2 regions of the Mesorhizobium sp. WSM3868 genome follow, and region 2 is predicted to be linked to the other one. Evidence: predicted binding sites of a transcription regulator. Region 2 holds the regulator's gene; the other holds the start of a gene.
The links. Region 2 encodes PhoB, which activates phosphate uptake and scavenging genes when phosphate is short. Its sites were predicted from a motif close to TGTCATNNANCTGTCAT; they were not measured.

Region 1 (3,293 bases), on a different contig from region 2:
ACGGCGTCGCCGGCCGCATGACCGAACAGGTCGTTGACTTCCTTGAAGCGGTCGAGATCGAGAAGCATCAGCGCGAGCTGCCCGCCCTTGCCGCTTGCCGTGGCGATCTCGGCCTCGAGGCGGCTGGTGAAGCTGCGGCGATTGGCAAGCCCGGTCAGCGGATCGAAATGCGCCAGGCGAAGGATCTCCTGCTCGGCCTTCTTGCGCTCGCGCATGTCGCGGACGGCGACGACGTCGTGAGGCTTGCCGCAATAGTCGATGCTGCGGGCGATCAGCTCGACCGGGATGCGGGTGCCGTCCTGGCTGCGCAGCTCGGCTTGCTGCGCCTGGCCGCTGCCGCCGGCGATGGCTGAGGCGATGCGTTCGCCGAAGAGGTCGCCAAGCGTCATCACGTTCAGCGTGCCGGGCGCGATGCCGCTCAGCGCCGCGATGCTGTCGTTGGCGCTGACGATGCGGCTGCCGTCGCAGACGATCAGCCCCTCGACCGCCGCGTTGGCCAGGCCGTGCATGCGCTGCGCTTCCGCCTGGTGGCGTCGGAAGCGCAGGTCGATGCGGAGCGCCGCGGCCGAGAGCACCAGGATGACCAGGCTTGCCGCCGCGGCGGCAAAGGCTTGCGACATCGGCGCGATGGTGAATTTTGAGATCTCTATCGAGGAGTCCGGATAGATCGAGACCGCCGCCATGGCGATAAAATGCAGTGTGCAGATGGCCAGTGTGAGCAAGACGGCGGCAGCGATCGTCGTAAGCGTCGACGGGCGGCGAAGCACGACGAGCAGCGAAAGCGCGGCAAGCGTGACGCCCGCCGCCAGCGAAAGAGCGACGAGCAGCTCGTTCCAGACGATCCGGCCCTGGACCTCGAACGCCGCCATGCCGGTATAGTGCATCACGGCGATGCCGACGCCGAGCACGGCGCCGCCGACAAGGTAGTGATCAATGCCGCCGCGGATGGTGGCGATCCACATTCCGGCCGCTGTCAGAACTACGGAGGCGGCCAGCGAAAGCGCTGAAAGCTCCGCGTCATAGGCGTTGGGTATTCCCGGCGTGAAGGCGATCATGGCGACGAAATGCGTCGCCCAGATGCCGAATCCGGTCGCCGTGGCTGCAATCAATAGCCATGCGTAGCGATTTCGACTGGTCGATTGCTCGACATGGCGAAGAAGATTGACCGCCGAGAAAGAAGAAATTCCGCAGATGAGCGCCGCAAGCGCGACCAACCTCAGATCGTGCTCGTGCACGATGCAATTATAGACGGTCAACATTTGGCCCCACCTGATCTTCCCGCATCAATCAAGTTAAGATTGCTTAAGGCCCGACGGCTGAAGAATCGATTAGTGGACCTGCAACCGACGCGTGTGTCTCGGGTTGTAAGGGCGGATAAGGTTGGGCCGGCTGTCGCACACGATGGTTGGAGTCGCTCAAATCCTAAGCCGGCAAGCAATCTGCCCGGCCGTGACTGATGCACGTTATTTTAGGATCAGTTGATGTTCATCGACGCATAACAAAACCGTTGTCCGATTGTCATGCGCAACACATACTGGTTTCTGCGGAAGCCCCCTTTCGCCAATCACAACGGGAGATGAAAACATGAAGCTCTTCGGCTTCGCGGCAGGTGTTGCCGCTACCTTGACCCTGCTTTCCACCACGTCGGCTTTCGCTGTCACGCAGATCAGCTGGTGGCATGCGATGACGGGCGCCAATGCGGAAGTCGTCGACAAGATCTCGAAGGACTTCAACGCCAGCCAAAGCGACTACCAGATCGTTCCGGTCTTCAAGGGCACCTATCCCGAGACGCTGAATGCAGGCATCGCCGCGTTCCGCGCCGGCCAGGCGCCGGACATCATCCAGGTGTTCGATGTCGGCACCGGCGTCATGATGGCGGCAGAGAGCGCGATCAAACCCGTGGCCGAAGTTTTGACGGGCGCGGGGATGACGTTCGATAAGAGCCAGTATCTGCCCGGCATAGTCGGCTACTATTCGAAGCCGGACGGCACCATGTTGTCTTTCCCTTACAATTCCTCCTCGCCGATCCTCTACTACAACAAGGACATCTTTCAGAAGGCCGGCCTCGACGTGAACAACCCGCCTAAGACCTGGAACGAGGTATGGGAAGCGGCGAAGAAGATCAAGGCGAGCGGCGCGGCCCCTTGCGGCTACACCTCGACCTGGCTGACCTGGATCCATCTGGAAAATTTTGCCGCCTGGAATAATGTTTCTTGGGCGACCCAGCAGAACGGACTGGCCGGCGGCGACGTCGAGCTCAAGATCAATGCGCCGATTTTCGTCAACCACTTTCAGGCGCTGGCTGACCTCGCCAAGGATGGCACTTTCAAATATGGCGGGCGCACCTCCGAGGCCAAGCAGATATTCCTTGCCGGGGAATGCGGCATCTTTACCGAGTCGTCGGGCGGGCTCGGCGATATCGTCAAGTCGGGAATGAACTACGGCATCGGCCAACTGCCGTATGACAGCGATGCCAAGGGTGCGCCGCAGAACACGACGCCCGGCGGCGCAAGCCTCTGGGTTTTCAGCGGCAAATCCGATGCGGAGTACAAGGGCGTCGCTGCCTTCTTCGCCTATCTCTCCAAGACCGAGGTGCAGGAATATCTGCACCAGAAGTCGGGCTACCTGCCGGTGACGCTGGCAGCCTATGAGGCGACCAAGAAGTCCGGCTTCTACGACAAGAACCCGGGCCGCGAGACACCGATCCTGCAGATGACCGGCAAGGCGCCGACCGAAAATTCGAAGGGTGTGCGCCTGCCCAATCTGCCGCAGGTGCGCGACATCCAGAACGAGGAGTTCGAGAAGATGCTGGCCGGCCAGGAAACGGCCCAGCAGGCGCTCGACAACGCCGTCTCGCGCGGCAACGCGGCCATCAAGGACGCGTTGGGCAACTAGACCTGGCCGAGGATGAAACTTCGCCCGTGCGGATCCGCGCGGGCGATCCTTGCTTGACGAGGAAACCAAGCTGACCCCGCGCGTCGTTTTCCCCAACAAAGTCCTGCCTTACCTGCTTGTGGCGCCGCAACTCGCCATAACACTGGTTTTCTTCTACTGGCCGGCCGGGCAGGCGCTCTACCAGTCCATGCTCAGACAGGATCCATTCGGGCTGAAGAGCAAGTTCGTCTGGTTTGCCAATTTCCGCAAAGTGCTTGCCGACCCGGCCTATCTCAACTCGATCAAGGTAACGGTGGTATTTTCGCTTGCCACCGCAATCGTGGCCATGGCAGTGGCGTTGCTGCTTGCCGTAATGGCGGAGAAAGTGGTGCGCGGGAAAGCGCTCTACCGTACGCTGA
Region 2 (3,293 bases):
CCGAAGCAGAGCGCCGAAGGCCAGGTGCTGCTCGACGGCAAGAACATCCTCGACCGCTCGCAGGACCTCAACCTGCTCAGGACCAAGATTGGCATGGTGTTCCAGAAGCCGACGCCGTTCCCGATGTCGATCTACGAGAACATCGCCTTCGGCGTCAGGTTGTATGAAAAGATCAGCAAGGCCGAGATGGACAATCGCGTCGAACAGGCGCTGAAGCGCGCCGCGCTGTGGAACGAGGTCAAGGACAAGCTCAACGCCAGTGGCCAGAGCCTTTCGGGCGGCCAGCAGCAGCGGCTCTGCATCGCGCGCACCGTGGCGGTGAAGCCGGAGGTCATCCTGCTCGACGAGCCGGCATCGGCGCTCGATCCGCTGTCGACCGCCAAGATCGAGGAGCTGATCGACGAGCTGCAGGCCGACTACACGATCGTGATCGTCACCCACAACATGCAGCAGGCGGCGCGCGTCTCGCGGCAGACGGCGTTCATGTATCTCGGCGAGCTGATCGAATTCGACCGGACCGAAAAGATTTTCACCTCGCCCCGCGAGAAGCGCACGCAGGACTACATCACCGGCCGCTTCGGCTGAGTTCATACGAGGACATAACTATGGCCCATACGGTCGCTTCCTTCGACGAGGATCTGAGGCAGATCAGCCAGCTCATCCGCGACATGGGCGATCTTGCCGGCTCGATGGTCGGCGCGTCGACCAAGGCTCTGCTGAATTCCGACAACGCGCTGGCGCAGCGCGTGGTCTCCGACGATGCCATCATGGACGCGCGCCAACGCGAGCTCGACGATCGCGCCATCACGCTGATCGCCAAACGCCAGCCGATGGCCGACGACCTGCGCAGCGTCGTTGGCGCCATCCGGATGGCCGGCGATCTCGAGCGCATCGGCGACCTTGCCAAGAACATCGCTAAGCGCGTCGGCTCGGTCGGCATCAGCGCCGCGCCGCGCGACCTTTCGCACTCCATCGATTCGATGGCGCAGCTGGTGCTGATCCAAGTGCAGGGCGTGATCGAGGAATACACGGCCGGCGACGCCACGGCGCTCGCCAAGCTCCGCAACGACGACGAGCGCATCGACGTCAAATACACCTCCGTCTTCCGCGAGCTCCTGACCTACATGATGGAGGATCCGCGCAACATCACGGCTTGCACGCATCTGTTGTTCTGCGCCAAGAATCTGGAGCGCATAGGCGACCACGTCACCAACATCGCCGAGAACGCCTACTATGTGCTGACCGGCACGCAATTGCCCGCGAATCGTCCTAAGCAGGACGAGACGGCGATGTCGGCGCCGGCGGCCTGACAGCGAAGGTGCCTGCTATATGATCGCGCCACGCATCATGGTGGTGGAGGACGAGGAGCCGCTGGGGGTGCTGCTCCGCTACAACCTCGAATCCGAGGGCTATCAGGTCGAGGTGGTGACCCGCGGCGACGAGGCCGAGATCCGCCTGCAGGAGAATGTGCCCGACCTGCTCGTGCTCGACTGGATGGTGCCGGCGGTTTCCGGCATCGAGCTCTGCCGCCGGCTCAGGATGCGACCCGAGACCGAACGCCTGCCGATCATCATGCTGACCGCGCGCGGCGAGGAAAGCGACAGGGTGCGCGGCCTCTCGACCGGCGCCGACGACTATCTGGTCAAGCCGTTCTCGACGCCGGAATTCATGGCCAGGGTCAAGGCGCTGCTGCGCCGCGCCAAGCCGGAGGTGCTGTCCAGCGTGCTCAAGGTCGGCGATATCGTGCTCGATCGCGAATCGCATCGCGTCTATCGCAAGAAGAGCGAGATCCGGCTCGGCCCGACCGAGTTCCGACTGCTCGAATTTATGATGCGGCATCCCGGCCGGGTGTTCTCGCGCAGCCAGCTGCTCGACAATGTCTGGGGCGAGACGATCTATATCGACGAGCGCACCGTGGACGTGCATGTCGGCCGCCTGCGCAAGGCGGTCAACAACGGCCGCATGCCCGATGTGATCCGCACCATTCGCGGGGCGGGCTACGCGATCAGGGAAGACTAGAGACCCTTCCGCCCGATGAGGCGGGACCAAGCTTGCGCGCGACAACGCACCGGAAGAGAGCGAAACTCTCCCTCGGAACTGGCCCACCCCCGAGCAGCGGGAGGGATCTGGGTTCAAGCTCAAGAGGCTCCATGTTATCCTTTCGCTCCGACGCGCATGCCGTCGGCAAAGACCTGGCGCCAGGCAAGCACACGCACGGAAAGACGCAGGCCGGTCGGCCAGAACGGATCTTCTCGCACCAGATTTTCGACCTGTTCGTGATCAGCGGCCTCCACCAGCCATAGGCCTCCGGCTGGCGCGCCGTCGGCACGTCGCAGCGGTCCTGCCGCCCTGATGGCCGAGGCATTGCGACCGAGAAATTCGATCGCCGGCATGTATTGTCGGCGAACATCTTCGGCGCGGCTGACCTCATCTTCAAGCAGAACGGCGAAAAGCGTCATTGACTCTCTCCTGCATTGATGCGGGATCTTACAGCAGTAGTATTGCCGCTTCACACCGAACTATTGCCGACCTATGCTGCAAAAATGCAGGCGTTGGATTGGAACGACCTTCGATATGTCCTCGCTGTCGCGCGTGGAGGTTCACGCGCCGCGGCCGCCCGGCAGTTGGGTGTTGATCCGACGACCGTCGCCCGTCGCTTGCGGGTGGCCGAGATAGCTCTTGGTGTGCGCCTGTTCGAGCGCGGCGCTGACGGCGACATGTGCTTGACCGAAGCCGGGGAGGTGGCGGTGAAGCGCGCCGAGGCCGTTGAGGCAGAGATCGGCGGCTTGAAAGCAGCAACGGAAGGAGTGGACGCCGCCGCGAGCGGAACAGTGCGCGTGACGGCCGTGCCCATCCTGATCAACAGGATCCTGGTGCCCGCAGCGGCTGAATTGACCGCGCGACATCCGCGGCTGCGCGTTGAGCTGATCGCGGAGTCGCGTGATTTGAGCCTCAGCCGGCGCGAAGCGGACATCGCCATTCGGCTGGCAAGACCCGGCGACGAAACCGGCAACAGGGTGCTTTCGAGACGCATCGGGACATTGAGTTACGCGGCCTATGCGGGAACCGACGTTCAGGTCGAAATCGCCAAGCTTCCCTGGGTAGCGTACGAAGACGGAATGGCGCACCTGCCCCAAGCCCGATGGATCGCTAAAATGGCCGAGAAGGACGGCGGCCTCTCAGCGGTGGCCGTCAACGATGCCGAAGCCATTCTTCAAGCCGTTCAGGCCGGGTGTGGCCGCTCTCTGCTGCCGTGTATCGTAGCAGATCATGTATTGGGCATTAGGCGCGTC

Region 1: a site for PhoB is predicted at 1,506-1,522, ahead of ugpB (sn-glycerol-3-phosphate ABC transporter substrate-binding protein UgpB). Genes of this name have one in related genera too.

What each region holds. Positions count from the first base shown of each region.
Region 1 covers NZ_NSGB01000016.1:87,945-91,237, forward strand. The annotation lists gene CK221_RS22850 (EAL domain-containing protein) at 1-1,259, opposite strand, end outside; gene ugpB (sn-glycerol-3-phosphate ABC transporter substrate-binding protein UgpB) at 1,585-2,895, shown strand; gene ugpA (sn-glycerol-3-phosphate ABC transporter permease UgpA) at 2,966-3,293, shown strand, end outside.
Region 2 covers NZ_NSGB01000007.1:249,342-252,634, forward strand. The annotation lists gene pstB (phosphate ABC transporter ATP-binding protein PstB) at 1-585, shown strand, start outside; gene phoU (phosphate signaling complex protein PhoU) at 606-1,310, shown strand; gene phoB (phosphate regulon transcriptional regulator PhoB) at 1,330-2,019, shown strand; gene CK221_RS14415 (YciI family protein) at 2,154-2,459, opposite strand; gene CK221_RS14420 (LysR family transcriptional regulator) at 2,502-3,293, shown strand, end outside.